2 regions of the Streptomyces sp. NBC_01257 genome follow, and region 2 is predicted to be linked to the other one. Evidence: predicted binding sites of a transcription regulator. Region 2 holds the regulator's gene; the other holds the start of a gene.
The links. Region 2 encodes HrcA, which represses chaperone genes, less so after heat shock. Its sites were predicted from a motif close to TTNGCACTCNGNNNNNCNGAGTGCNAA; they were not measured.
Positions count from the first base shown of each region.

Region 1: a site for HrcA is predicted at 10,442-10,468, ahead of groL (chaperonin GroEL). Genes of this name have one in related genera too.

Region 1 is NZ_CP108472.1:5,033,002-5,048,134, reverse strand. Features, by position in the region: gene OG408_RS21815 (S8 family serine peptidase) at 1-1,036, shown strand, start outside; gene OG408_RS21810 (S8 family serine peptidase) at 1,189-4,899, shown strand; gene OG408_RS21805 (helix-turn-helix domain-containing protein) at 4,938-5,921, opposite strand; gene OG408_RS21800 (CocE/NonD family hydrolase) at 6,032-7,723, opposite strand; gene OG408_RS21795 (TetR/AcrR family transcriptional regulator) at 7,829-8,545, shown strand; gene groL (chaperonin GroEL) at 8,654-10,279, opposite strand; gene OG408_RS21785 (cold-shock protein) at 10,627-10,833, opposite strand; gene OG408_RS21780 (MoaD/ThiS family protein) at 11,251-11,529, opposite strand; gene thrC (threonine synthase) at 11,569-12,864, opposite strand; SAM riboswitch class I at 12,882-13,008, opposite strand; gene OG408_RS21770 (glucosyl-3-phosphoglycerate synthase) at 13,162-14,124, shown strand; gene OG408_RS21765 (alpha,alpha-trehalose-phosphate synthase (UDP-forming)) at 14,179-15,133, shown strand, end outside.
Region 2 is NZ_CP108472.1:3,076,096-3,091,228, reverse strand. Features, by position in the region: gene lepA (translation elongation factor 4) at 1-1,641, shown strand, start outside; gene OG408_RS13135 (AMP-dependent synthetase/ligase) at 1,927-3,816, shown strand; gene OG408_RS13130 (ATP-binding SpoIIE family protein phosphatase) at 4,121-6,031, shown strand; gene hemW (radical SAM family heme chaperone HemW) at 6,086-7,318, shown strand; gene OG408_RS13120 (DUF3097 domain-containing protein) at 7,752-8,588, opposite strand; gene OG408_RS13115 (MBL fold metallo-hydrolase) at 8,614-9,345, opposite strand; gene hrcA (heat-inducible transcriptional repressor HrcA) at 9,531-10,547, shown strand; gene dnaJ (molecular chaperone DnaJ) at 10,548-11,684, shown strand; gene OG408_RS13100 (nitronate monooxygenase) at 11,798-12,871, shown strand; gene OG408_RS13095 (16S rRNA (uracil(1498)-N(3))-methyltransferase) at 12,868-13,614, shown strand; gene OG408_RS13090 (hypothetical protein) at 13,687-14,238, shown strand; gene OG408_RS13085 (S41 family peptidase) at 14,308-15,133, shown strand, end outside.

The sequences.
Region 1 (15,133 bases), 2.0 Mb from region 2:
GTTCTCGATGGCGAACGACGCGGGTACGCCCCTGGGCAGCGCGGACGTGCTGCTCGGCAACGTCACCGTGCCGTCCCTCGACGTCACCGGGTCCTTCGGCCCGGCCAGCGGCTTCGGCTTCAACGACCAGGGGCAGGTGGCCGGTTCGGCGCAGGTCTCCTCGGTCACCCGGCCGGTCCGCTGGGACGCCGAGCACGGCGTCACGCTGCTCGACAACACCGGGGTGCGCAACGGCAGCGCCCTGGGCCTGAGCCAGTCCGGTGCGTACACCACGGGTCAGGTGACGCTGACGGGCGGCGGCACCCGCGGCGCCGTGTGGGACGCGGACGGCAAGCTCACCACGCTGCCGCTGCCGGACTGGGAGGCGTACAGCTTCGACCGCGGCTTCGCGGTCGACAACGCCGGTAACGTCGTCGGCAACGCCACGGGGTACATCAAGAACCCGGCGACCGGCGGCAGCCTCCAGGTCAACGACCCGTTCATCTGGTCCGCGAAGGACGGGTTCCGCAAGCTGAGCCACCTGACCGACCAGCGCACCCTGACCGAGCCGCTCGCGCTCAACGAGTCGGGCGTCATCGTCGGCCACTCGTACAAGGCGGGCGTCCGCCACGCGGTGAAGTGGAACATGGACGGTTCGGTCACCGACCTGGGCACGCTGCCCGGCATGGCCGACAGCACCGCCAGGGGCGTCAACGCCTCCGGCGTGATCGTCGGCAAGAGCGGCGACGACGCGTTCGTCCTGAAGCCGGGCGGCACCATGACCCGGCTGCCCGACCTGGGCTTCGACGCCCAGGCGCTGGCCGTGAACGACGCCGGCTGGATCGTCGGCACCGCCGAGTCCGAGCCCGACATCGAGACGGCGGTGCTGTGGGACCCGCAGGGCCGGATGTACGACATCGGCTCCATGGTGGACCGCAAGCACTGGGTGCCCCTGGAGGGCCTCGGCATCAACAACCGGGGTGAGGTGGCGTTCTACGCCACCGACGTGACGGCCCAGGGATCGACGAAGATCGTCATCGCCAAGCTGCCGTCCTGACCGTGTCCTTCCCGGCTGCCCGCTCGCGGGCAGCCGGGAAGGCACCTGCGCTCACCCGGCCGGGAGAACCTCGGTGTCTGGTCTTCGCCATGGCGGGAACTCGACACCTTCCGCCGGTGCGCAAGGTGTTCCGGACCGGATAAACCGTTCCCATGCGATCCATACCCAGACGCCGCTACCTCCCCGCCGCCACCGCGCTCACCATGGCTCTCATCGGTTGGGGATCGGTCACAGCCCCGGCGGCCGACGCCGATCCGGCCGCCGGGACGGGGGCCGGTGCACCGGCCGGCAAGTCCTACCAGATCACCCTCGTCACCGGTGATCTGGTGCACTACACCGACCTGCCCGGCAACCACGACGTGGTGACCGTGGACCCGGCCGAGGACGGCTCCGCAGGCGTCGAGGTGCAGACCCGCGGCGACGACACGTACGTCATCCCGCGCCAGGCCATGTCGCTGCTCGCCGCCGGAAGGCTCGACGAGCGGCTGTTCAACGTCACCGGACTGGTGGCGATGGGCTATGACGACGCACACACGGACACCGTCCCGGTGATCGCGACCGCCCCGGCCGCCGCCCGCTCGGCGAGGACCGGGGCCGCGGCCCCGGCCCCGGCCCCGGCCACGCCCAAGGGCGCCGAGTCGGTCCGTACGCTCTCCTCGATCCACGCGAACGCGCTGCGCGCCGACAAGGGGCGGGCCACGTCGTTCTGGAAGGGCATCGCGCCCGGCTCCGACCCGAAGTCCCTGTCGGGCGGCATCGGCAAGCTGTGGCTCGACGGCAAGGTCGAGGCCTCGCTCGCCACCGAGACCGCGCAGATCAAGGCCACGGACGCCTGGCAGCAGGGCCTGGACGGCACGGGCGTCAAGGTCGCCGTGCTCGACACCGGCGCCGACCTCGACCACCCGGACCTCGTCGGGCAGGTCGACGCCACCGCGAGCTTCGTGCCCGGCCAGAGCGTCGACGACGGCAACGGACACGGCACGCACACCGCCTCCACCATCGCCGGTACCGGAGCCGCCTCCGGCGCCAAGGAGAAGGGCGCGGCCCCGGGGGCCCGCCTCCTGGTCGGCAAGGTGCTCGGCGACGAGGGCACCGGCGAGGAGTCGTACTCGATCGCGGGCATGGAGTGGGCCAAGGCGCAGGGCGCGGACATCGTGTCGATGAGCCTCGGCACCCCCGACGGGTCCGACGGCACGGACCCGACGTCGCAGGCCGTGAACGAGCTCTCCGCGGACGGCGGTCCGCTGTTCGTCATCGCGGCGGGCAACGCCTACGACCCGGGCACCATCGGCTCCCCGGGCGCCGCCGCCTCCGCGCTGACGGTGGCCGCGGTCGACAGGAACGACGACCGTGCCGTGTTCTCCAGCCAGGGCCCGCTGATCCGCACGCACAGCCTCAAGCCGGACGTCTCCGCGCCCGGCACGGACGTGACCGCCGCCGCCTCGCAGTCGGTGCCGGGCTGGACGGGCGGCCTGTACCGGACGATGAGCGGTACGTCGATGGCGACGCCGCTCGTCGCGGGATCGGCCGCGATTCTCAAGCAGCGGCACCCCGACTGGAGCGGCGAGCGCATCAAGAACGCGCTGATGTCGACGTCGGACAGGGCCGCCGAGACACCGTACGCGGCGGGCATCGGCCGGGTGAACGTGGCCTCGGCCATCAGCTCCACCATCGAGGCGACGGGCTCCGTCGAGGCCGCCGCCTACGACTGGCCGAACGCCGACGCGAAGACGGCGACCCGCACGGTCACCTACCGCAATGACGGCGACGAGGACGTCACGCTGGCCCTCGCCCTCGACACCGACGCCGACGCGTACACGCTGTCGCAGTCCTCGGTGACGGTCCCCGCGCACGGCACCACCGAGGTGACCCTGACCCTCGACCCGTCGAAGGTCCCCGCGGGCACCACGTTCTCCGGCCATGTCGTCGCCACGGACACCGCGACCGGCCGCACGGTCGCGCACACCGGCTTCGCCCTCTTCAAGGAGGCGGAGATGTACGACTACACCATCAAGCTGACGGGCCGGGACGGGAAACCGCAGTCCGGCAACGTCACGCTGCACACGGCGGACTCCGCCGACGCCGCGCTCATCGCCGTCGACGGTACGAAGACGCTGCGTCTGCCGCCCGGCCGCTACACCACCACGTCTTACGCCGAGGTGCCCGGCGACACCGCCGACTCGCTCGGCCAGGCGCTGCTGATCTCGGACGAGGCCACGCTCGGCGACGGCCACGCGTCCGGCACGGCCGACCTGGACGCGACGAAGGTGCGCAAGGCGTACGCGGTCCCGGAGCGCGAGAGCGAGGAGACGCAGGCCGTCTTCAACCTCCAGCGCACCTACGACGCCGGCGCGGGCGTCAACTGGTCCACCTCCTGGATACTGGCCGCCAAGTACGACTCGCTGTACCTGGCGCCGACGAAGAAGGTGTCGGACGGTTCGATGCGCGCGTTCCTGCACTGGCGGCTGCGGCAGAAGGCGCTCGACGCCGAGACCGGCAGCGGGCGGGACATCGAGCTGACGCCGCAGCCGAACACCGCCTACCACGACGGCTCGTCGAGCCTGCGCACCGTGTACGCGGGCCGGGGCGCGGCGGCCGACTACACCGGCCATGACGTGCGCGGCAAGGCCGTGATCGTCGACCGCACCGACGACGTGACCCCGGCCGCACGTGCCCAGGCCGCGGCCGACGCGGGCGCGACGCTGCTCGTCGTCGTCAACAACACCCCGGGGCGGCTGTACCAGAGCTACGGCGGCGGCGACGGGCTCACCGTCGCCTCCGTGCGGCAGGGCGACGGCGCACGCCTGGTCTCGGAGGCGAAGTCGGGGAAGGGCCGGCTGCGGGTGAAGCAGCAGCAGTACCCGGACTACAGCTACGACCTGGTGCAGCAGTTCAAGGACGTCATCCCGGACAAGTCCCTGGCGTACAAGCCGGACGACCACGATCTGGCCCGCGTGAACAACAGCGTGTACGCGGCGCCGGGCACCCTCGGCTACGGCGGGCGCTACTTCATCCCGGCGTGGGGCCCGGGGCTGGGCGGTGACGCCTACGAGAAGTGGTCGCGGACGACGACGGAGTACGTCACCGGCGGCACCACCGCCGTCGGGTCCTGGTACGAGCAGCACACCGGACTCGGAGCGGCGGACGGCTACTTCGAGCGCGGTTCGACGGACTCGTACGCCGGTGGCCGCCGCTATGACGGCGGCTGGTTCAAGCCGGTCCAGGCCGCGCGCCTTGGCGACACGTACGTCCCGTACCAGACGAGCAGCAACACCCTGAACTGGAACGTCGCGATGTGGTCCGGCGGCGACGACGGCCATGTCGGGGCCGGCGGCGGCACCAAGCAGACCACGCTCTACCGCGGCGACACCCAGCTGGCCACGGCCAAGGCCCAGTCGGGCCGTGCCTCCAACATGACGGCGGGCTCGTACAAGCTCGTCGCGACCGGGCAGCGCGCCACCGCCGCCTGGCCCGGCACCACGAGCACGAGCACGACGTGGGGCTTCGACTACAAGCCGCTGCCGACGGGTACGGCCCGTGCCGATGTGCCGATGCTGAACCTCGACTACGACGTCGCCACGGATCTGCAGGGCACGGCCAGGGCGGGCAAGCGCCTCACCCTGGGCCTGCGTTCGGCGACGTACGACGGGGCGACCGCTGCCACGTCGGCCACCCTTCAGGTCTCGTACGACGACGGGGTGACCTGGCGGGACGCCAGGCTCAAGCGGGCCGGTGACGGCCGCTGGACGACGGTCCTGGACACACCGCGCGCCGCGAAGTCGGTGTCGCTGCGGGCCGCGGCCGGGGCACCGGGCGGGCTGACGATCGGCCAGGACGTGATCCGGGCCATCACCCTGAAGTAGACGGGGTCGCGATCAGGGTGGGTGTGGCCGGAGGGGGGTCACACCCACCCGTGCTGTCCGGCGTACCAGCCCAGCTGGAGCCGCGAGGTCGCACCGGCGTGGGACATCATCAGCTGGATGCGGCGCTGCACGGTCCGGGCCGAGAGACCCACCTGCGTGGCAACGGCGGTGTCGGTGAGCCCGGCGAGCAGCAGTCGCAGGATGTGCACGTCGACCGGGTCGATGCCGACGCCCGCCGCCTCCTGGTAGGGGCTGGCGCGCTCCCACACCTGCTCGAACAGTTCCCGGGCCATGTGGGCGAGGCCGCCGCGCAGCACGACCGCCGGGTCGACGTCGGCGTCCCGGCCGTGCAGCGGCAGCATCGCCACGGATTCGTCGCAGAGGATCAGCTTGTACGGCACTTCGGTGACGGTCCGCACCCGGACCCCGTCGGCCAGGGACTGCGCGACGTTCTCCGCGGCGCCCGGTTCGCGCAGGAAGCCCTGGTCGATGACGGCACGCACCCGCACGTCGCGGGCCATGGCCGTCACCTCCTCGCTGTCCGCCGGGGTGACCGCCTGGGGCCTGCCCGCCGAGAAGATGTCGATGGTGCGGCGTGCGGACAGCTGCAACTGCCGGTAGCGGGTGCCGATGGCCTCGCTGCCCTCGACGATCTCCACGAGTTCGCGCTGGGCACGGTCCGCGGTCGCCATGCGGTACGTCTCCGCGAGCCGCGCCACCGTCACCTCGGCACGCTGCAGCCGCTCGCGGTGCGCTGCGAGCTCGGCGCCCAGCGCGACGGCCGGGGGCGCCGCGGAATACCGGTGGCCGTCGGCGGCGCGGACGACGAGGCCACGGGCCACCAGGGAGCGCAGTGCGGCGGTCGCCCTTTCGGCGGGCAGACCAGCCGCGTCGCCGATCGCTTCCGCACGGACCGACGTCCGGGCGATGAGCATCCGGTAGACGGTCGCTTCGTCCGGCACGAGGCCGAGCTCGTCGAGTTCCATGCCCCCGCCCTCCGCTGTCCGGTGGCCATCGGGCACCGAGTGCATGGTAAGCCCGGGCGTGCCGGCCACGCGGTGCTGATCATCGCGGGATCAGCCCTCGACAGCACCGGGCAGGGGCCCGCGTGCACGGTGATCCGTACCGGTACTCAGCCGGTGGCGGGACCGTCCGTGGGCAGCGTCAGCTCCGAGTCCGCGTGCAGGGTGACCCGCACCGGCACGAACTCCGTCGCCTCCACCCGGGATTCGCCCGTGCCGGGGTTGCGCGCATAGCGCGGGTGCGCGCCCGCGCTGATCTGCCAGCGGATGCGGTGTCCCGCGGCGAAGCGGTACGCGGTGACGCTCATCGGGACGGTGACACGGGCCGGTTCCTCACCCGACGTACGCAGTTGGGCGAGCCCGTCGCAGACGTTGGTGGAGCGGCCCGTCGCGTCCACGTCGCACAGCCGGGTGAAGACGTCCGCGTGCCCGGTGTCCGTGGCGGCGCTGATCCGTGCGGAGACCGCGCCCAGGACCGTGACGGGTTCGGTCAGGACCGGGCCGGTGAAGGTGAGGACGTCGTCGCGGGACTCCAGCGTGGCGTTGTCCCGGGGGCCCGCCGTGGCGGAGAGCAGCGGGCCGCCGAGGGAGGGGGTGGGGGCGTTGGGGTCGTGGCGGAAGGACGTCAGCGGGGCGGGGTCGGTGGGCGGCTGCCGGGTGAGGTGACCGTCGGCGGTGGGGAACCAGGAGGTGGCGGCCGGGGTGGGCGGCCAGGCGTCGAGGTCCTGCCAGCCCGCGTCCGCGCCGCCCGTGTGGACGCGTACGGGGGTGGGGCGCAGCTGGGAGGGGTCGTCGCACAGGTGGGCGCGGAGCCAGGCCAGCGACTCGGCGAACACCTCGGGCCAGCCCTTCTGAAGGGCGGAGGTGTGGGTCCAGGGGCCGACGAGCAGGGCGGCCTCGCCGCCGGCCGCGCGCAGCCGGGCGTACTGGGCGAAGGTCTGGTCGGCGAGGGCGTCGTGCCAGCCGGTGACCAGGGCGGTGGGGATGCCCGGCCGCTCGGCCGCCGCGCCCGCCGATGCCCCCTGCCAGTACGGGTCGTCGGCGTCGGGGTGGGTCACCACCTCGTCCAGCCAGGGCACTTCCTGCCCGAGCGCGGCCGGGTAGGCGCCGCGGAGCGGGCGGGCGGCGGCGAGGGTCTTCAGCTGGTTCCTCAGGCGCAGGGTCGCCTTGATGAACGGCCGCATGCCGCGGTGCTGGTAGGTCATGCCGGTGCCGACGAGGAGCGAGTTCTCCAGGTGGAGCACGCCGTCGGTGTGGAAGAGGGCGTACGGGTCGTGCAGGCCTACCTGGACGACCATGGCCTTGAGCTCCGGCGGCGGGTCCAGGGCGAGTGCCCATTGGACGTAGCCGAGGTAGCTGGGGCCGACGGTGCCCAGGGTGCCGTTGAACCAGGGCTGTTCGCGCAGCCAGTCCACCGTGGCGAGGCCGTCGGCGGCCTCGTTGCGCCAGAGGTCGAAGGTGCCGCCGGAGCCGCCGGTGCCGCGGCAGCTCTGGAGGACGACGTGGAAGCCCTGTTCGGCGAAGAGCATCCCGTACTGCGGGGACCACGGCACGCCCCGCCCGTAGGGCGAGCGCACGAGGAGGGTGGGGAAGTCGCCCTCGTCACGGGGGAAGTAGTGGTCGGTGATCAGGGGGCTGCCGTCGGCGGCGGGGACCGTGAGGCCCGGCTCCAGGCCGACCCGGTGGCGCTTGGCGGGGAGATTGCGCCAGGTGGCGCGCATCATGCGGGCGGACAGCGGCGGCTTCGCGGCCGACGGCGTCAGGGCGGGCCTCGGCAGGGCGTCGTGCGCGGGTGATGTCATCGTTCGCCTCCGTCACTCAACTCATTCTCGTACTGTGTACGAGAATAGACGATGCTTGGATGAGCGGGACAGGAGAGGTGCACTGAGGAAGGGAACAGCAGGATCGTGAGCCGTGCCGACGGGTCCGGCGCCGGTGGCGTCGACCCCCGCGAACTCTGGCTGGCCCCGGACCGACCCCGCCGGGGGCGCCCGCCCGCCTTCAGCCGCGAGGCGATCACGGTGGCGGCCGTGGCCCTGGCCGACACCGAGGGGATCGACGCGGTCACCATGCGGCGGGTCGCGGCGGAGGTGGGCGCCGGCGTCATGTCGCTCTACAGCTACGCCCCCGACAAGGAGACGCTGCTGGACCTGATGATCGACCACGTCAACGGCGAACTGCCGGCGTCCGGTCCGCTCACCGGCGACTGGCGCACCGACCTCAAGACCATCGGGCACCTCCAGCGCGACCACATGCTCCGCCACCCCTGGCTGGCCACCGCCGTGCCCGCCCGCCGCACGCTCGGCCCCCGCACCCTGGCGTTCCTGGAACACGCCCTGGCCGCCCTGCGGCCCAGCGGCCTGGACGGCGGCGCCCGCCTTGAGGTCTTCGCCCAGCTCACCGCATTCGTGGCCGGGCACGTGGCCCACGAGGTGGCGCTGGCCGAGGCGGCCCAGTCACCGGACCGGGCCGCGGCCGAGGTGCTCTACCTCACCGCCGTCGCGGCTGACGGCCACCACCCGGAACTGGCGGCGGCCCTCGCGTCGGCCGCCCGCCCGGTCACCCCGGACGCCACGTTCGCCCGCTTCCTGAACCGGCTGGTCGACGGGCTGGACACGGACTGACCGTGCGTACGGGCCGGGCCCGTACGCACGAAAACACCGGCCCCCGGGGACGAATCCCCGGGGGCCGGTGTCTTGTACCGCTGTGCAGGAACTACCGATCCGTCAGGATCAGAAGTCCATGTCACCGCCGGGCATGCCGCCCGGAGCGCCGCCGGCAGCGGCCTTCTCCGGCTTGTCGGCGATGACGGCCTCGGTGGTGAGGAAGAGCGCGGCGATGGACGCGGCGTTCTGCAGGGCGGAGCGCGTGACCTTCGCCGGGTCGAGAATGCCCTCGGCGATCATGTCGACGTACTCGCCGGTCGCGGCGTTGAGGCCGTGACCGATCGGCAGGTTGCGCACCTTCTCGACGACGACGCCACCCTCGAGACCACCGTTGACGGCGATCTGCTTGAGCGGGGCCTCCAGCGCCAGCTTGACGGCGTTGGCGCCGGTCGCCTCGTCACCCGAGAGCTCCAGCTTCTCGAAGACGGCCGAGGCCTGGAGCAGAGCCACGCCACCACCGGCGACGATGCCCTCCTCGACGGCGGCCTTGGCGTTGCGCACCGCGTCCTCGATGCGGTGCTTGCGCTCCTTGAGCTCGACCTCGGTCGCGGCACCGGCCTTGATGACGGCCACGCCGCCGGCCAGCTTCGCGAGGCGCTCCTGGAGCTTCTCGCGGTCGTAGTCCGAGTCGGAGTTCTCGATCTCGGCACGGATCTGGTTGACGCGACCCTGGACCTGGTCGCTGTCACCGGCGCCGTCGACGATCGTCGTCTCGTCCTTGGTGATGACGACCTTGCGGGCGCGGCCGAGCAGGTCGAGACCGGCGTTCTCCAGCTTGAGGCCGACCTCCTCGGAGATGACGGTGCCACCGGTGAGGATGGCGATGTCGCCGAGCATGGCCTTGCGGCGGTCACCGAAGCCCGGAGCCTTGACGGCGACGGACTTGAAGGTGCCACGGATCTTGTTGACGACCAGGGTCGACAGGGCCTCGCCCTCGACGTCCTCGGCGATGATCAGCAGCGGCTTGCCGGACTGCATGACCTTCTCCAGCAGCGGAAGGAGGTCCTTCACGTTGCTGATCTTCGAGTTCACGATCAGGATGTACGGGTCGTCCAGGGACGACTCCATGCGCTCCATGTCCGTGGCGAAGTACGCCGAGATGTAGCCCTTGTCGAAGCGCATACCCTCGGTGAGCTCGAGCTCCAGACCGAAGGTCTGGGACTCCTCGACGGTGATGACGCCTTCCTTGCCGACCTTGTCCATGGCCTCGGCGATGAGCTCGCCGATCTGGGTGTCAGCGGCGGAGATGGAGGCGGTCGAAGCGATCTGCTCCTTGGTCTCCACGTCCTTGGCCTGCTCCAGGAGGGCGGCGGAGACGGCCTCGACGGCCTTCTCGATGCCCCGCTTGAGAGCCATCGGGTTGGCACCCGCGGCCACGTTGCGCAGGCCCTCGCGGACGAGCGCCTGGGCGAGAACGGTGGCGGTGGTCGTACCGTCGCCGGCGACGTCGTCCGTCTTCTTGGCGACCTCCTTGACCAGCTCCGCACCGATCTTCTCGTACGGGTCCTCCAGCTCGATCTCCTTGGCGATGGAAACACCATCGTTGGTGATCGTGGGGGCGCCCCACTTCTTCTCAAGGACGACGTTGCGACCCTTGGGGCCAAGGGTGACCTTGACGGCGTCGGCGAGCTGGTTCATGCCGCGCTCGAGACCGCGCCGGGCCTCCTCGTCGAACGCGATGATCTTGGCCATATGAAGTGGTCCTCCCGGACAGGGGTGGATTCTCCGGACCGAGTGGCGCCCGCGACGGACGGCCTGCCTGTCCGCCGGTTCCTTGCCCCGGCGGACCTGCGGGCCTCACCGGCCCGGTCCAAGTTTCTGTCACTCTCACCCGGAGAGTGCTAAGCCCAATGATTAGCACTCGACCCCCTTGAGTGCAAGCGTCCCCCTCGGGATGTGGACAGCGGAGAGGGGCGAAGCGCGGCGGAGAGAGACGGAGAAGGCGGCACAGGACGCACGGAGGGCCCGTACCCCAGGGGTACGGGCCCTCCGTGCGTGAGTAGTGTCGTTGGCCGACTGTGTCGCGGCCGGCGCCGGGCTCAGCCGACGGCGAGCTTGACCATGTCCGCCTGCGGCCCCTTCTGGCCCTGCGAGATCTCGAATTCAACTCGCTGACCCTCTTCGAGGGTGCGGTATCCGTCCATCTGGATCGCGCTGTAGTGGACGAAAACATCCGCACCACCGTCGACCGCGATGAAGCCGTACCCCTTCTCCGCGTTGAACCACTTGACGGTGCCCTGAGCCATGCCTAACTCCCCTATTACTGGCCCTTGCACAGGACCGCACTTCGCGGGCCCGGGTCAGAACTCACCCTCCGACAGGAGAGGGTGCGTGCGCCGGAACGCGTCGACCGCGGCCGAATGTATCTGCCCAACTGCCCTCTGCAACAGGTCAATCGGACGAGAATTCTGGGCAGCATCGATCGCCCGAATATGAGGATCTCATGAGATTCCAGGGCAAGTCGGGCCAGGCAAAGGCGACTTATGGCACAAGGAGTTCAGGCACTTTGGCTGCTTCTTGTCGTGGCCAGGCGCATTCTCATATGCGGGCGGCACGGGCAGCGGAGGGGACTTCCCACACTGTACCGCGCTCAACCATGCAGAATTGCCCCCTCCGCTTCTGTCGCAGAGGGGGCAATTCCGGTGACGGGGTGGAGCGGTGGCTCAGCAGCCGCCGGCGACGGCCGGGATGATCGAGATGCCGGCGCCGTCCGGGGTGACCGCGTCCAGGCCGCCCTCGAAGCGCACGTCGTCGTCGTTGACGTACACGTTCACGAAGCGGCGCAGCTTGCCCTGGTCGTCCAGGACGCGGGCGGCGATGCCCGGGTGGTCCTTCTCCAGGGACTCGATGACCTGGGAGAGGGTCGCGCCCTCGGCCGGGACCTCGGCCTGGCCGCCGGTGTAGGTGCGGAGGATGGTGGGGATACGGACCTTGACGCTCATGGTGTGCCCTTCCTGAAGTCTCGGGTGGTCAGAAGCTTCTCAGCTGGTGGCGGCGAGGCCCGCGTCGCGGAAGGCGTCCAGGCTCGGGCGGATCGTGGCGCTCACCTGTGAGGTGGCGGCCACCGCGTCCAGCGTCTTCAGGCCGTCGCCGGTGTTCAGGACGACGGTGGTGAGCGTCGGGTCCAGCAGACCGGCCTCGATGAGCTTCTTCGTCACGCCGACCGTCACGCCGCCCGCCGTCTCGGCGAAGATGCCCTCGGTGCGGGCCAGCAGCTTGATCGCGTCGACGACCTGCTCGTCGTTGACGTCCTCGACGGCACCGCCGGTGCGGCGGGCGATGTCCAGGACGTACGGGCCGTCGGCCGGGTTGCCGATGGCGAGGGACTTGGCGATCGTGTTCGGCTTCTGCGGCCGCACGACGTCGTGACCGGCCTTGAAGGCGGCGGAGACCGGGGAGCAGCCCTCGGCCTGGGCGCCGAAGATCTTGTACGGCTTGTCCTCGACGAGGCCGAGCTTGATCAGCTCCTGAAGGCCCTTGTCGATCTTCGTGAGCTGCGAGCCGGACGCGATCGGGATGACGATCTGGTCGGGCAGCCGCCAGCCGAGCTGCTCGCAGATCTCGTACGCCAGGGTCTTGGAACCCTCGCCGTAGTACGGGCGCAGGTTGACGTTGACGAAGCCCCAGCCCTCGCCGAGCGGGTCGCCGATGAGCTCGGAGCAGAAGCGGTTGACGTCGTCGTAGTTGCCCTCGATGCCGACCAGCTCACCGCCGTACACCGCGGCCATGACGACCTTGCCCTGCTCCAGGTCGTGCGGGATGAACACGCAGGACCGCAGGCCGGCGCGGGCGGCGGCGGCGCCCACGGCGCCGGCCAGGTTGCCGGTGGAGGAGCAGGAGAGGGTGGTGAATCCGAAGGCGCGGGCGGCCTCGACGGCGATCGCGACGACACGGTCCTTGAAGGAGTGCGTCGGGTTGCCGGAGTCGTCCTTGACGTACAGGCCGCCGGTGACGCCCAGCTCACGGGCGAGGTTGTCGGCCTTGACCAGCTTGGTGAAGCCGGGGTTGATGTTGGGCTTGTCCGCGACATCGGCGGGGACCGGCAGCAGCGGCGCGTAGCGCCAGATGTTGTTGGGTCCGGCCTCGATGCGCTTCTTCAGCTCGTCCGGGGAGCCGCTCGGCAGGTCGTACGCCACTTCGAGCGGCCCGAAACAGGACGCGCAGGCGAAAAGGGGGCCGAGGGGGAATCGCTCTCCGCATTCGCGGCAGGAAAGCGCCGCGGCGGGACCGAGGTCCACGGAAGATTCGGTGTGTGCTGCAACAGTCTCAACAGCCATGATGGCGAGGCCCTTTCTCCTCATCTTCCTCGTGACGCATTTCGCCACGAGACGGAATTGGCACCTTCCCTACCGAACCTCGCGGTCGGCAGGAGGGTTGCCGGGACTTCAACGGGCCGTTCCCTCAGTCCCTCTGGATGAGCGCTGTGGCACTGGACCATGGATCCAGGCGTTTATCGGCGGACGGACCCCGGCATGCGACGGCCATCTGCGTTGTTCAAGACTGTAACCGAAGCACCGGACTGTTGAGATAGTCGTCCGTACCGCGAGATGGATCACATACAGGGAGTATCGACCGTGCTGGAAGAGGTCGAACGCTGGCTGACCAGGCGTTCCTGGTCGGCCGCCGACCGTCCGCTGGACCGTCTTCTGGCCGCCAGGGACAGCCTCCGGAACGCCGGGTCGCGCGCCGGGAGCGTCAGCGTCGTGCTGCCCGCGCTGAACGAGGCGGAGACGGTCGGCGACATCGTCGCGACCATCCGGCGCGAGCTCATGGAGAAGACCCGGCTGGTCGACGAGCTGGTGGTGATCGACTCCGGCTCGACGGACGCGACCGCCGAGGTCGCCCGCCGGGCGGGGGCCCGGGTCATCCACCGGGACGCGATCCTGCCGCGGATGCCCGCCGTCCCCGGCAAGGGCGAGGTGCTGTGGCGGTCACTCCTGGTGACCGGTGGCGACATCGTGTGCTTCATCGACGCGGACCTGAAGGACTTCTCGGCGGACTTCGTGTCCGGCATCGTCGGCCCGCTGCTGACCGACCCGTCGGTGCAGTTCGTCAAGGCGATGTACGACCGTCCCTTCGGCGACACCACGGGGCAGGGCGGCCGGGTCACCGAGATGGTGGCGCGCCCGCTGCTCAATCTGCACTGGCCGCAGCTGGCCGGCTTCGTCCAGCCGCTGGGCGGGGAGTACGCGGTGCGCAGGTCCCTGCTGGAGCGGCTGCCGTTCCCGGTCGGTTACGGGGTGGAGCTGGGGCTGCTCGTCGACTCCCTGCACACCGTGGGCCTGGACGCGCTCGCCCAGGTCGACGTCGGTGTCCGCAGGCACCGCCACCAGGACGGCCAGGCGCTCGGCCGGATGGCGGCCGCCATCTACCGCACCGCCCAGCTGCGCCTCTCCCGGGGCCACCTGGTGCGCCCGGCGCTGACCCAGTTCGAGCGCGGCGAGCACGGCTTCGTCCCGCACACGTATCCCGTGGACACCGAGGAGCGGCCGCCGATGCGGGAGATCGAGGAGTACGTTTCGCGCCGCGCGGCATGACGTGGCCGGACTTCGCACGTTTGGGCGGTTGGTGATCGGGCTAGATTCCGCAACATGGTCTCCGAGCACGTCCCTCAGCCCGCTGCCCAGGTCCTCGTCGCGTCCAACCGCGGCCCGGTCTCGTACACCCTGCGCGAGGACGGCTCGCTCGACGCCAAACGGGGCGGTGGCGGGCTCGTCTCCGGCCTGAGCGCCGTGGACGACAAGACGTGGGTGTGCGCGGCCCTCGGGGACGGTGACCGGGAGGCGGTGCGGCGCGGTGTCGCCGAGCCGGGCGTCCGGATGCTCGACATCGACGCGGACGTGCACGCCGACGCGTACAACGGCATCGCCAACTCGGTGCTCTGGTTCGTCCACCACCTGCTCTACCAGACCCCCGTCGAGCCCGTCTTCGACGCGGAGTTCCGCCGCCAGTGGGCGTCCTTCGAGACGTACAACCGGGCCTTCGCCGAGGCGCTCGCCGAGGAGGCGGGCGAGGGTGCGGCGGTCCTGGTGCAGGACTACCACCTGGCGCTGGTGCCCGGCATGCTCCGCGAGCTCCGCCCCGACCTGCGCATCGGCCACTTCTCGCACACCCCGTGGGCGCCCGTCGACTACTTCCGGATGCTGCCCGACGACATCGCCGCCCAGCTGCTGCACGGCATCCTCGGCGCGGACCGGGCCGCGTTCCTCACCCGGCGCTGGGCGGACGCCTTCATCGGCTGCTGCACGGAGATCCTCGGCGGCACCGGCCACACCCGGATCGGGGTGCACGGGCTCGGCGCCGACGCGGACTTCCTGCGCCGCCGCGCCCACGAGGCGGACGTCGACGAGCGGATGGCGGCGCTGCGGGAGCAGGTGGGCCCGGACCGGAAGACGATCGTGCGGGTGGACCGCACGGAACTGTCGAAGAACATCGTCCGCGGTCTGCACGCCTACCGCGCCCTGCTGGACGGGCGGCCCGAATGGCGCGGGCGCGTCGTCCACATCGCGTTCGCCTACCCCTCGCGGCAGGACCTGGCGGTCTACC
Region 2 (15,133 bases):
GCGCCGACCACCGGTGAGGGCCAGGGCAGCACCCACGTCCTCAACATGATCGACACCCCGGGACACGTCGACTTCACCTACGAGGTCTCCCGTTCGCTCGCCGCCTGTGAGGGCACGGTCCTGCTGGTCGACGCGGCGCAGGGCATCGAGGCCCAGACGCTCGCCAACCTCTACCTGGCGATGGAGAACGACCTCACCATCGTCCCGGTGCTCAACAAGATCGACCTGCCGGCCGCCCAGCCGGAGAAGTTCTCCGAGGAGCTGGCCAACCTCATCGGCTGCCAGCCGGAGGACGTCCTCAAGGTCTCCGCGAAGACCGGTGTCGGCGTGGACGCGCTGCTCGACCGGGTGGTCCGGGACGTCCCGGCGCCCGTCGGCAAGGCGGACGCCCCGGCCCGCGCGATGATCTTCGACTCCGTCTACGACGCGTACCGCGGTGTCGTCACGTACGTCCGTGTCGTCGACGGCCAGCTGAACAAGCGCGAGCGCATCCGGATGATGTCGACCGGCGCCACCCACGAGCTGCTGGAGATCGGTGTCTCCTCCCCGGAGATGACCCCGTCCGACGGCATCGGCGTCGGCGAGGTCGGCTACATCATCACCGGTGTGAAGGACGTCCGGCAGTCCAAGGTCGGTGACACGATCACCTCCCTGAGCAACGGGGCGACCGAGGCGCTGGGCGGTTACAAGGACCCCAAGCCGATGGTGTTCTCGGGTCTGTACCCGCTGGACGGATCGGACTACCCGGACCTGCGCGAGGCCCTGGACAAGCTCCAGCTCAACGACGCCGCCCTGGTGTACGAGCCGGAGACCTCGGCCGCGCTCGGCTTCGGCTTCCGTGTCGGCTTCCTCGGCCTGCTCCACCTGGACGTGGTCCGCGAGCGGCTGGAGCGCGAGTTCGGTCTCGACCTCATCGCCACCGCCCCCAACGTGGTCTACCGCGTCGAGATGGAGGACGGCACCGAGCACACCGTCACCAACCCGAGTGAATTCCCCGAGGGCAAGATCGACAAGGTGCACGAGCCGGTCGTCCGGGCCACGGTCCTGGCGCCCAGCGAGTTCATCGGCGCGATCATGGAGCTCTGCCAGCAGCGCCGCGGCACCCTGCTCGGCATGGACTACCTCTCCGAGGACCGGGTCGAGATCCGCTACACCCTGCCGCTCGCCGAGATCGTCTTCGACTTCTTCGACCAGCTGAAGTCCAAGACCCGGGGTTACGCCTCGCTCGACTACGAGCCCACCGGCGAGCAGTCCGCCCAGCTCGTCAAGGTCGACATCCTGCTGCACGGCGACAAGGTCGACGCCTTCTCCGCGGTCACGCACAAGGACAAGGCGTACGCGTACGGCGTCCGGCTCGTCGCCAAGCTGCAGAAGCTCATCCCGCGGCAGAACTTCGAGGTGCCGATCCAGGCGGCCATCGGCTCGCGGGTCATCGCCCGTGAGACCGTCCGTGCCATCCGCAAGGACGTCCTCGCCAAGTGCTACGGCGGTGACATCTCCCGTAAGCGGAAGCTGCTGGAGAAGCAGAAGGAAGGCAAGAAGCGGATGAAGATGGTCGGCAACGTGGAGGTGCCGCAGGACGCGTTCATCTCCGTCCTGTCGACCGACGAGTCCGCCGGGGAGACCAAGGCCAAGAAGTAGTACGGAGGTGTGGGGCGAGCGGCGGCACGCAGTCGCGTCCCTCACACCTACCGGCCGGTAGACGAACGGGTCCCCGCATCGCAGAACGCTGCGCCGCGGGGGCCTGTTCGTTATGAAGCGGGGTCCCGTTGCCTCTTACGCGGGGCGTGCGGGCGCTTTACTCTGATCACGGCTTCGTAGTTACTCGCCAGTTAAACAAGCATCGTCAAGCACGCAGACGTAAGCGGAGAGCACACCCCAACCAGCAGCCCGTCGTGAAGCACTGCCGCAGGCCCGGAGGATGTCGTGAGCGACACACAGACCATGATCGAGAACCGTCCGCCCTCCGTGGCGACCCTCTTCATCGACCGGGTGGCGGCCACCCCGGACGGGGAGGCCTACCGCTACCCCGTCCCCGCAGCCGCCGGCCAGGGCCCCGACGAGTGGAAGTCCCTCAGCTGGGCGCAGGCCGCCGAGCGGGTCCACGCCGTGGCGGCCGGGCTGATCGCTCTGGGCGTGCAGCCGGAGGAGCGCGTCGCGCTCGCCGCGAGCACCCGGGTCGAATGGATCCTCGTCGACCTCGGCGTCATGTGCGCGGGCGCCGCGACCACCACGATCTACCCCTCGACCAACGCCGAGGAGTCGGCGTTCATCCTCTCCGACTCCGACAGCCGGGTACTGATCGCCGAGGACGCCACCCAGCTGGCCAAGGCCCGCGAGCGCCGTGCCGAGCTGCCGAACCTCGCCCATGTCGTCGTCATCGACGCCGAGGGCGCCGGACCGGCCGAGGGCGACCCCGAGGGCTGGGTGCTCACACTGGCCGACCTGGAGGCCCTGGGCAACGAGCACCTGGCCAAGAACCCGGCCGCGGTCACCGACCGGGTCGACGCGATCACCCCCGAACAGCTCGCGACCCTCATCTACACCTCGGGTACCACAGGCCGCCCCAAGGGCGTCCGGCTGCCGCACGACAACTGGTCGTACATGGCCAAGGCCACCGTCTCGACCGGGCTGATCACCAAGGACGACGTCCAGTACCTCTGGCTGCCGCTCGCGCACGTCTTCGGCAAGGTCCTCACCTCCGGGCAGATCGAGGTCGGCCACGTCACCGCCGTCGACGGCCGGGTCGACAAGATCATCGAGAACCTGCCGATCGTCCAGCCGACCTATATGGCCGCCGTCCCCCGCATCTTCGAGAAGGTCTACAACGGCGTCGCCGCCAAGGCCCGCGCCGGTGGCGGAGCCAAGTACAAGATCTTCCTCTGGGCGGCCGGCGTCGCCCGCGAGTACGCGAAGGTCTCCCAGGACAACTTCCGGCGCACCGGCACCGCATCCGTGCCCTTCGCGCTCGGCGCCAAGCACAAGGTCGCCGACGCCCTCGTCTTCGCCAAGATCCGCGAGGCCTTCGGCGGCCGGCTCCGCGCCTGCGTCTCCGGCTCCGCCGCGCTCGCCCCGGAGATCGGCTTCTTCTTCGCCGGCGCCGGGATCCACATCCTGGAGGGCTACGGCCTCACCGAGTCGAGCGCCGCCTCCTTCGTCAACCCGGGCGAGGCCTACCGCACCGGCACCGTCGGCAAGCCGCTCCCCGGCACCGAGGTCCGGATCGCCGACGACGGCGAGATCCTGCTGCGCGGTCCCGGCCTGATGCAGGGCTACCAGGGGCTGCCGGACAAGACCGCCGAGGTCCTGGAGGCCGACGGCTGGTTCCACACCGGCGACATCGGCGAACTCTCCGTGGACGGCTACCTGCGGATCACCGACCGCAAGAAGGACCTGATCAAGACGTCCGGCGGCAAGTACATCGCGCCGGCCGAGGTCGAGGGCCAGTTCAAGGCGGTCTGCCCGTTCGTCTCCAACATCCTGGTGCACGGCGCGGACCGTAACTTCTGCACCGCGCTGATCGCCCTCGACGAGCCCACGATCCTCGGCTGGGCCGCCGAGAACGGACTGGAGGGCAAGTCCTACGCGGACGTCGTGGCCGCCCCGAAGACCGTCGAGCTCATCGACGGATACGTGAAGCGGCTCAACGAGGGTCTGCAGCGCTGGCAGACCATCAAGAAGTTCCGGCTGCTCCCGCGCGACCTCGACATCGAGCACGGCGAGGTCACACCCAGCCTCAAGCTGAAGCGGCCGGTCGTCGAGCGTGAGTACAAGGACCTCATCGACGACATGTACGCGGGCTCCCGCGAGGCGTAGCCCGGCATACGCCCCTCCGGCGGGGCGCGGCCCGAGTCCGCCCGCCCGCTCCGGCCGGCCGCCCGAGTGGCGGCCGGTTCCGGACACCGGGCCGTCGGCGGCCCGGAACGGACGATCACCAGGCCCCCGCGCCCGCCGCGCGGGGGCCTGGTGCACGTCCGGGGCCGTGTTCTCCTACTCACTTCGGTAACTCGACGCGTATGCGAAGGGCCGATCTGTCACTCTGTCCGTGTCGTCAGCGGGGCTTAACGGAGAACAGGCAGAGCGAGAACAGGTCAGGAGCCGCCCTGTGGGGTCCATTCCCTTGCAGCGGGACATCGTGCAGCGTCCAGGAACCAACGGCTCGTCCTCGGGCGGACAGCCCGTCGCCCGGACGAGCCTGCCCGGGAACCTGTTGGCGCCCTCGGCGGCCAGGCGGTTCGTCGCGGCGGCGCTCGCCGAGTGGAGCGGGCTCGGGCTGCCCGCGGCCGTCGGCTTCAGCGACCGGCTGTCCGACGACGCGTCGGTCGTCGTCAGCGAACTCGTCACCAACGCCGTCGTGCACGCCGGGACCAACGTCGAACTGCTCTTCCGCCTGGAGGAGGCGACCGAGGACGAGGTCTCCGCGCTCGTCCTGGAGGTCTCCGACCACCACCCGGCCCGCGCCGTGCGCAGCGACGGCTCCGAGGGCGGCTTCGCGGGCGCGGAAGGCCCCGGGGAGCCCGCGGAGTTCGGCCGCGGCCTGGAACTCGTCGCCACCCTCTCCGAACGCTGGGGCATCACCTACCGCACCGGCCTCAAGACCGTCTGGGCCCGGCTCCCCGTCGACGACTGGAACCCCTTCCCCGACGCCCGCCCGGAGCCCGGGTTCCAGCGCGGACTGCGCGCCGCCGAACTGCTCGCCCCCACCGCACGGCGGGCCCTGCGCGACGACGCGGACTGGGCCGGACGCGGCGCGCTGTCGTTCCTCGCCGAGGCCTCGGACCTGCTGGCCGGCCAGCTCGACGAGGACATCGTCGCCGCGCTCGCCGGACAGTTACTCGTGCCCCGGCTCGCCGACTGGTGCGCCATCTGGCTGGAGCCCGAGACCCCCGGCCGCGCGGCCGTCCCCCGGCTCGCCAAGGTCTGGCACATCGACGAGAGCCGCATCCAGACCCTGCGCACCCTGCTGGAGGGCGACCCGCTCCGGCTCCCCGAGCGGGTCGGGACCGGACCCGTCTCGATACCGTGGCCCGGCAGCGCGGAGGACGGCGAGAAGCCGGGCGAGGAAGCGGCAGAAGGCGTCGCGCTCGCCTACCGGATCACCTCGGGCGGCCGCACCCTCGGAGCCGTACTCCTGGGCCGCGAAGGCATCGCCCGCGTCCCCGACGAGGTCACGGCGCTCATCGAGGACTTCGTACGCCGGGTCGGACTCGCCGTCGGCGCCGCCCGCGCCTACACCCGGCAGGCCACCATCAGCCGCATCCTCCAGCGCGGACTGCTCCCCAGCAAGGTCGCCGACATACCGGGCGTCGCCAGTTCCCTGGTCTACGAACCCAGCGACGACGGGGTGGTCGGGGGTGACTTCTACGACATCTTCCCGTGCCCCGGCGACCGCTGGTGCTTCGTCCTCGGCGACGTCCAGGGCAGCGGCCCCGAGGCGGCCGTCGTCACCGGACTCGCCCGCCCCTGGCTGCGGCTGCTGGCCCGCGAGGGCTTCCAGGCCGGCGAGGTCCTGGTCCGGCTGAACCGGCTGCTCCTCGACGACGCGATGGAGGCCGCGGAGGCGGCCGCCCTCATGGTCGCCGCCGCGGGCGGCCAGCACTCGGCGGACAGCGGGCAGTCCCGGTTCCTCTCCCTGCTCTACGGGGAGCTCGTGCCGCTGCCCGACGGCGGCGCGCGCTGCACCCTGGCCAGCGCGGGGCACCCGCTGCCACTGCTGCTGCGCCCCGACGGCACGGTCCGCCCGGCCGCCGAACCACAGCTGCTGCTCGGCATCATGGACGACGCCGTCTACGAGACCCAGAGCTTCGACCTGGCGCCCGGCGACAGCCTGCTGTGCGTCACCGACGGGGTGACCGAGCGGCGCTCGGGGCCGCTGATGTTCGACGACGGGGACGGGCTGGCACAGGCGCTCTCCGGCTGCGCCGGGCTGACCGCCGAAGGCATCGCGGACCGCATCAAGCACGCCGTGCACGCCTTCGCCGAGCGCCCGCCGGACGACGACCTGGCGCTGCTGGTCCTCCAGGCCCAGTAGCGCCCGTCCCCGGCGTGGCGTCCGGGTGCCGGGCGGCGCGCGACAATGGACGGTATGCCTTCCGTACTGCCCGATGGTGAGCCCGTGCCCGACGACGGGGCGCTGCCCCGCCATGCCCTGGAAGGCGCCGCCGACCGCCCGCTCGGCTTCTATCTGCACGTGCCGTACTGCGCGACCCGCTGCGGCTACTGCGACTTCAACACCTACACCGCGACCGAGCTGCGCGGCTCCGGCGGTGCGCTGGCCTCCCGCGACAACTACGCCTCCCACCTCATCGGCGAGGTCCGCCAGGCCCGCAAGGTCCTCGGCGACGACCCCCGGCAGGTCCGCACGGTCTTCGTCGGCGGCGGTACGCCGACGCTGCTGGCCGCCGCCGATCTGGTCCGGATGCTGGCCGCGATCCGCGAGGAGTTCGGGCTCGCGGACGACGCCGAGATCACCACCGAGGCGAACCCGGAGTCCGTCGGACCCGCCTATCTCGCGGAGCTGCGCGAGGGCGGCTTCAACCGGATCTCCTTCGGGATGCAGAGCGCCCGGCAGCACGTCCTGAAGATCCTCGACCGCACCCACACCCCCGGCCGGCCCGAGGCGTGCGTCGCCGAGGCGAGGGCGGCCGGCTTCGAGCACGTCAACCTCGACCTGATCTACGGCACGCCGGGGGAGTCCGACGACGACTGGCGCGCCTCCCTCGACGCGGCGATCGGTGCCGGCCCCGACCATGTGTCGGCGTACGCCCTGATCGTCGAGGAGGGCACCCAGCTGGCCCGCCGGATCAAGCGCGGCGAGATCCCGATGACGGACGACGACGCGCACGCCGACCGCTATCTGATCGCGGACGAGGCGATGGCCGCGGCCGGCTTCTCCTGGTACGAGGTGTCGAACTGGGCCCGGACCCCCGAGGGCCGCTGCCTGCACAACGAGCTGTACTGGCGCGGGGCGGACTGGTGGGGCGCCGGGCCCGGCGCGCACAGCCATGTCGGTGGCGTGCGCTGGTGGAACGTGAAGCACCCCGGGGCGTACGCGCAGGCGCTCGCCGAGGGGCGCTCGCCGGGTGCGGGGCGCGAGATCCTCTCCGCGGAGGACCGGCGGGTCGAGCGCATCCTGCTGGAGCTGCGGCTCGTCGACGGCTGCCCGCTGTCGCTGCTCGCCCCTGCGGGGCTGGCGGCGGCGGGGCGGGCCGTGTCGGACGGTCTGCTCGAGCCGGGGCCGTACGGGGAGGGGCGGGCGGTGCTGACGTTGCGGGGGCGGTTGTTGGCGGATGCGGTGGTGCGGGACCTGGTGGACTGAGGGGGTGCGGGGCGTCCCTGGGGGTGCCCCCCCGGGGAGGGTGCGCCTGAGGGGTGCCCTCTCGGGGCTGGTGCGCCTGCTGGGTGCCCCCCTCGGGGCTGGTGCGCCTGCGGCGGGGCTGTTCCCCTCCCCGCCCCTTCCCGTAACCGGGGCTCCGCCCCGGACCCCGCGCCTCAAACGCCGGCGGGGCTGGAAGGGGCTGGAAGGGGCGGAGGGGCTTGGTGGGGCGTAGGTGCCAGGTGGGGTGGGAAGGCCCCGCGCCGGGGCCCGTCGTGGGTGGGACAGGGAAGACCCCGCGCCAGGGTCCGCCTCGTGCGGGAAGGCTATGGGCCGGGGCCCGTCGTGGGTGGGGCAGGAAAGCCCCGCGCCCGGGGCCGTCGTAGGTGAGGCGGGAAGGCCCCGCGCCCGGGCCCGTCGCAGTTGGGGCGGGAGGCTACGCGCCCGGGCCTGTCGTGGGTGGGGCTGTTACGAAGTCGATCAGTTCCTCCACCCGGCCCAGCAGTTCCGGCTCCAGGTCCCGGTAGGAGCGGACCGTGGACAGGATGCGCTGCCAGGCCGCCCCCGTGTTCTCCGGCCAGCCCAGCGAGCGGCACACGCCCGTCTTCCAGTCCTGGCCGCGCGGCACCACCGGCCAGCCGGGGATTCCCACCGACGACGGCTTCACCGCCTCCCATACGTCGATGTACGGGTGGCCGACCACCAGCACGTCGCCGTCCGAGATCTGTGCGGCGATCCGGGACTCCTTGGAGCCGGGGACGAGATGGTCGACCAGCACACCCAGCCGTGCGTCCGGGCCCGGTGAGAACTCGCGCACGATCGCGGGCAGGTCGTCGATGCCCTCCAGGTACTCCACGACCACGCCCTCGATCCGCAGGTCGTCGCCCCACACCCGCTCCACCAGTTCGGCGTCGTGCCGGCCCTCCACGTAGATCCGGCCGGCCCGCGCCACCCGGGCCCGCGCCCCGTGCACGGCCACCGAGCCGGAGGCCGTGCGGGCGGGGCGTGCGGGGCCGCCCGCCGACGGGCGTACCAGCGTGACGACCCGGCCCTCCAGCAGGAAGCCGCGCGGTGCCATCGGGAAGACCCGGTGCTTGCCGAAGCGGTCCTCCAGGGTCACCGTCGGGCCCTCGGCGGTCTTCTCGCACCGGATCACCGCACCGCAGAAGCCGGTGGCGACGTCCTCCACGACCAGATCGGGCTCGGCGGACACCTCGGGGGCGGGGGCGGACTTCTTCCACGGCGGGGTCAGGTCCGGCTGGTAGCTGCGCATCGGATGACGATAAGGCGGGAGCGGCTCACGACACGCCGAACCGCGCGGCCAGCCGTTCGCGCTGGGCCCGTACGAACGCGGCGTCCACCACCGCCCCGTGCCCCGGCACGTACAGCGCGTCCTCGCCGCCCAGCTCCAGCAGCCGGTCCAGCGCCGCGGGCCAGCGGGCCGGGAACGCGTCCGGGCCCGCCTGCGGTTCGCCGGACTCCTCGACCAGGTCGCCGCAGAACACGATCGCGGGCGAGCCGGAGCCGCCGGGGACCAGCACCGCCAGGTCGTGACCGCTGTGCGCCGGACCCGCGTTCACCAGGAGCACCTCGCGCCCGCCGCCCAGATCGAGCGTCCACTCGGCGATCACCTCGTGGCGGGGCGCCACGAGTACGTCGGCGGACTCCGCCGCGTCCTGTTCGGGCAGGCCCTGCCGCACCGCGTCGGTGTGGAGTTCGTCCGCCGAGCGCCGCAGCAGATCCGCCATGCCCCCCGCGCCGTACACCTGTGTCCCGGCGAAGGCCGCCGTGCCCAGTACGTGATCGAAGTGGGGGTGGCTGAGTGCGATATGCGTCACCCTCCGGCCCAGCAGTGCCTGCGCCTGACCGCGCACCTCCACCGCTTCACGCAGTGACGACCCGGTGTCGCAGAGCAGCACTCCGTCCGTCCCGGCCACCAGTGCGACCGTTGCATCCCACACCGGAAGGCGTCGCCGGCCCACTCCGTGTCCGAGTCGCTCCCAGCCGAACTCTTCCCAAGAGGCGTCCATACGACGACGCTATCGGCAACGACCTGCGCAGTCTCGCGGTAGCGTGGCCGGTCGCCCTTGCTAGGGGGCTACCCCGTCGCCGTACACTGACCGGGGGATTGCTGGCACTCGTACGCACAGAGTGCCAGGGACGGTCCCGGGAACGGCCCGAGAACCACCGAGGTACACAGCTGGAGGTGTGCGCGATGCTCAGCGAACGCAGACTCGAAGTGCTGCGCGCCATCGTCCAGGACTATGTCGGCACCGAGGAGCCCGTCGGCTCCAAGGCGCTCACCGAGCGGCACAAGCTGGGGGTCTCCCCGGCCACCGTCCGCAACGACATGGCGGTGCTGGAGGACGAGGGCTTCATCGCCCAGCCGCACACCAGCGCGGGACGCATCCCGACGGACAAGGGTTACCGGCTCTTCGTCGACAGGCTCGCGGGCGTCAAGCCCCTGTCGTCGCCGGAGCGCCGTGCCATTCAGAATTTCCTCGACGGCGCGGTCGACCTCGACGACGTCGTGGGACGGACCGTACGGCTGCTCGCGCAGCTGACCCGGCAGGTCGCCGTCGTGCAGTACCCCTCGCTGACCCGCTCGACGGTGCGGCACGTGGAACTGCTGTCCCTGGCCCCCGCCCGGCTGATGCTCGTGCTGATCACGGACACCGGCCGGGTCGAACAGCGGCTGGTCGACTGCCCCGCGCCGTTCGGCGAGACCTCCGTCGCCGATCTGCGGGCCCGGCTCAACAGCCGGGTGGTGGGACGCCGGTTCGCCGACGTCCCGCAACTGGTGCAGGACCTGCCGGAATCCTTCGAGAGCGAGGACCGGGGAACCGTGTCCACCGTGCTCTCGATCCTGCTCGAAACCCTCGTCGAGGAGACGGAGGAGCGGCTGATGATCGGCGGCACCTCCAACCTCACCCGCTTCGGACACGACTTCCCGGTGATGATCCGGCCGGTGCTGGAGGCACTGGAGGAGCAGGTCGTGCTGCTGAAGCTGCTCGGCGAGGCCAAGGACTCGGGCATGACCGTACGTATCGGGCACGAGAACGCCCACGAGGGGCTCAACTCCACGTCCGTCGTCGCGGTCGGCTACGGTTCGGGCGACGAGGCAGTCGCCAAACTCGGCGTGGTCGGACCGACCCGCATGGACTACCCCGGAACGATGGGAGCGGTACGCGCAGTGGCACGTTACGTCGGACAGATCCTGGCGGAGTCGTAAGTGGCCACGGACTACTACGCCGTACTCGGCGTGCGCCGCGACGCTTCGCAGGACGAGATCAAGAAGGCTTTCCGGAGGCTCGCCCGCGAGCTGCACCCGGATGTGAACCCCGATCCGAAGACCCAGGAGCGGTTCAAGGAGATCAACGCCGCTTACGAGGTGTTGTCGGACGCCCAGAAGAAGCAGGTCTACGACCTCGGCGGCGACCCGCTGTCCGCCTCCGGCGGAGGTGGCGCGGGCGGATTCGGACAGGGCGGCTTCGGCAACTTCTCCGACATCATGGACGCGTTCTTCGGCACGGCGTCGCAGCGCGGACCCCGTTCGCGCACCCGGCGCGGCCAGGACGCCATGATCCGGCTGGAGATCGACCTCTCCGAGGCGGCCTTCGGTACGACCAAGGACATCCAGGTCGACACGGCCGTCGTCTGTACGACCTGCAACGGCGAGGGCGCCGCGCCCGGCACCTCCGCCCAGACGTGTGACATGTGCCGCGGCCGCGGCGAGGTCTCCCAGGTCACCCGGTCGTTCCTCGGCCAGGTCATGACCTCGCGGCCCTGCCCGCAGTGCCAGGGCTTCGGCACGGTCGTGCCGACCCCCTGCCCGGAGTGCGCCGGCGACGGCCGCATCCGGTCGAGGCGCACGCTCACCGTGAAGATCCCCGCGGGTGTCGACAACGGCACCCGCATCCAGCTCGCGGGCGAGGGCGAGGTCGGCCCCGGCGGCGGCCCGGCCGGTGATCTCTACGTCGAGATCCACGAGCTGCCGCACGCCGTGTTCCAGCGGCGCGGTGACGATCTGCACTGCACGGTCACCATCCCCATGACGGCGGCGGCCCTCGGCACCAAGGTGCCGCTGGAGACGCTCGACGGACTGGAGGAGGTCGACATCCGGCCGGGCACCCAGTCCGGCCAGTCCGTCCCGCTGCACGGGCGCGGCATCACGCACCTGCGCGGCGGCGGGCGCGGCGACCTGATCGTGCACGTCGAGGTGATGACCCCGACGAAGATGGACCCCGAGCAGGAGCGCCTGCTGCGCGAGCTGTCGAAACTGCGCGGCGAGGAGCGGCCCACCGGCCAGTTCCAGCCCGGGCAGCAGGGGCTGTTCTCGCGTCTGAAGGACGCGTTCAACGGCCGCTAGAGCCGCACGCCGATGTCGTACGGGCCCGGATTCCGGGCCCGTACCGCATTGCGGACAAAACGTGTCAGTGGGGTGCGCATCACCGGACACGGGAGACATGACACGATGCGGTCATGTCATCCGCGTTGACCGATCTCTGCCGGTATCCGATCGTGCAGGCCCCGATGGCGGGCGGAACCTCCTGTCCGCAGCTCGTCGCGGCCGTCGCCGAGGCCGGCGGACTCGGCTTCCTGGCCGCCGGGTACAAGACGACGGACGGCATGTACAACGAGGTCAAACAGGTGCGCGGGCTCACCGGTCAGCCCTTCGGCGTCAATCTCTTCATGCCGCAGCCGAACCTCGCCGACCCGGCCGCGGTCGACGTGTACCGGCACCAGCTCGCGGGCGAGACCTCCTGGTACGAGACCCCGCTCGGCGACACCGACACCGGCGGCGACGACGGCTACGAGGCCAAGCTCGCCATCCTGCTGGAGGACCCCGTCCCGGTGGTCTCCTTCACCTTCGGCTGCCCCTCCCGCGACACCCTCGACGCGTTCGCCGCGGTGGGCACGTACACCGTCGTCACGGTCACCTCGCCCGAGGAGGCGCAGGCCGCCCAGTGGGCGGGCGCCGACGCCGTCTGCGCCCAGGGCGTCGAGGCGGGCGGCCACCAGGCCACGTTCCGCGACGACCCGCAGACCGACGGCTCCGGCACCGGGCTGCTCTGCCTGGTGGCCCAGGTGCGCGAGACCGTGCAGATACCGGTCATCGCCGCCGGCGGGCTGATGCGCGGCTCCCAGATCGCCGCGGTGCTCGCGGCGGGCGCCGACGCCGCCCAGCTCGGCACCGCCTTCCTGGCCTGTCCCGAGTCGGGCGCCCATCTGCTGCACAAACAGGCCCTGACCAACCCGCTGTTCGTCCGCACCACCCTGACCCGGGCGTTCTCCGGACGCCCGGCCCGCGGCCTGGTCAACCGCTTCGTACGCGAGCACGGGCCGTACGCCCCCGCCGCCTACCCCCAGGTGCACCATCTGACGTCCGCGCTGCGCAAGGCGGCGGCCAAGGCCGGGGACGCGCAGGGCATGGCACTGTGGGCGGGGCAGGGACACCGGATGGCGCGCGAGCTGCCCGCCGGCCGGCTGGTCAGACTGCTCGCCGAGGAACTGGACGCCGCACGGGCGGCAGTGAGCACGAGGAGTACACAGTGACGGCACCCGTCTTCGTCGTCGACCGGATGCCGCAGGGGCCGGACTTCGTCCTGGAAGGGCCCGAGGGGCGGCACGCCGTCTCCGTGAAACGCCTGCGCGCCGGTGAGGACGTCGTCCTGACGGACGGCCAGGGGCACTGGGCGGAGGGCGTCGTGAGCGCCGCCGAGGGCAAGGACCGGCTGGTGGTCACCGGTCTGGAGTCCGTCCACGAGGAGCCCCGGCCCGGCATCCGCATCACCGTCGTCCAGGCGCTGCCCAAGGGCGACCGGGGCGAGCTCGCCGTCGAGACGATGACGGAGACCGGCGTCGACGCGATCGTGCCGTGGCAGGCGGCCCGCTGCATCACCCAGTGGAAGGGCGACCGCGGCCTCAAGTCCCTGACGAAATGGCGCAGTACGGCCCGTGAGGCTGGCAAGCAGTCCCGCCGGGTGCGCTTCCCGGAGGTGGCGGACGCGCTCACGACGAAGCAGGTTGCCGCACTTCTGGCCACAGCCGACTTCGCGGCCGTCCTGCACGAGGACCGCGACCACGACAGCGAGCCGCTGGCCACCGTCCCCCTGCCCGACAAGGGCGAGATCCTGCTGGTCGTCGGCCCCGAAGGCGGCGTCTCACCGGATGAGTTGGCCGTCTTCGCGGCTGCGGGGGCGCGCACCTGCCGGCTCGGGCCGACGGTCCTGCGCACCTCCACCGCCGGCACGGCGGCGACCGCGCTGCTGCTGGGGCGCACGGGCCGCTGGTCGTAACCCCGTTCACCCGGGGCGGTTGTGGCCGCAAGCGGTCTACCGTTCCGTCAGGAGCGGTGGGAAGCTGCCCGTATGGGGACATCAAGGGCATGGGGCCGTCGAACGGCCCGCCGCTTTCCGGCCGCGCTCTGCCTCGCGGCCACCGCCGTCGTGGGCCTCGCCGCCTGCGAGCCCGTCGACGGGCTGAACACCGCGTCCATCGCCGTGACCACCGACCGCACCGGCACCCGCGCCCTGGAGCACGAAGGCGTCGACGTGCGCTGGCTGACGTGCACGGCGCGCACCGGCGAGGAAGGCGCGGCGAAATCCTCCGCCCGGGCCGCTTCGCCCACCGCCTCCACCCGCCGCATCGCCGACGTCGACTGCGACGGCAAGACGAAGAGCGGCCAGGACATCACGATCAACGGCCAGGTGCGGCAGGCAGTTGACGGCCGGTGCGTGCGCGGCGACCTGACCGCGAAGGCGGGCGGCCGGACCGTCTTCCGGGCCACCCTGCTCGGCAACTGCGACGCACCGCCCTCGACCCCCGCCCCGGACGACGGCGGCGGCAGCGGCGGCGGGGGAGGGGCCCGGCCGGCCGTCACCGTGACCGTCACGGTCACCGAATACCCCCAGGGCAAGTGACCCGGCCGGACGGTCGGACTCCGGCCAACCCCGTTCCACCAGGCACGGCGGCGGCCTAGGGTGATCGATGTGACACAGCCTTCCTACCTCCGGTATCCCCATGTCCAGGGCGACTCGATCGCCTTCACCGCCGAGGACGATGTCTGGCTCGCGCCGCTCGACGGCGGCCGAGCCTGGCGTGTCAGCGCCGACAACCGCCCCGTCACCCAGCCGCGGATATCGCCCGACGGCACCCTCGTCGCCTGGACGTCCACCCGGGACGGGGCCCCCGAGGTGCACCTCGCCCCCGTCGACGGCGGCCCCTCCCGGCGGCTGACGCACTGGGGCGACGCGCGCACCGCGGTGCGCGGCTGGACCCCCGAGGGCGACGTGCTGGTCACCAGCACCCAGGGCCAGGTCTCGCTGCGCCGCAGCTGGGCCCGGGCCGTCCCGGTCGACGGCGGCCCCGCACGGACCCTCCCGTACGGGCCGGTCGGCTCCCTCGCGTACGGACCCGGCGGACGGGTCCTGCTGCTCTCGGCCACCATGGGGCGCGAGGCCGCCACCTGGAAGCGCTACCGGGGCGGCACGGCCGGCAAGCTCTGGATCGCGGCCGAGGGGGACCCGGCGGAGTTCGTCCGCGTCCACGAGGAGCTGGACGGCAACATCGAGTGCCCGCTCTGGGTGGGCGAGCGCATCGCCTTCCTCTCCGACCACGAAGGCGTCGGCGCGCTCTACTCCTCCCTCCCCGACGGCACGGACCTGCGCCGGCACACCGGCATCGAGGGCTTCTACGCCCGGCACGCCACCACCGACGGCACCCGCGTCGCCTACGCCTCCGCCGGTGAACTGTGGCTCCTGGACAGCCTGGAGAGCGACGCACCCCGCCGCCTCGACATCAGGCTCGGCGGCCAGC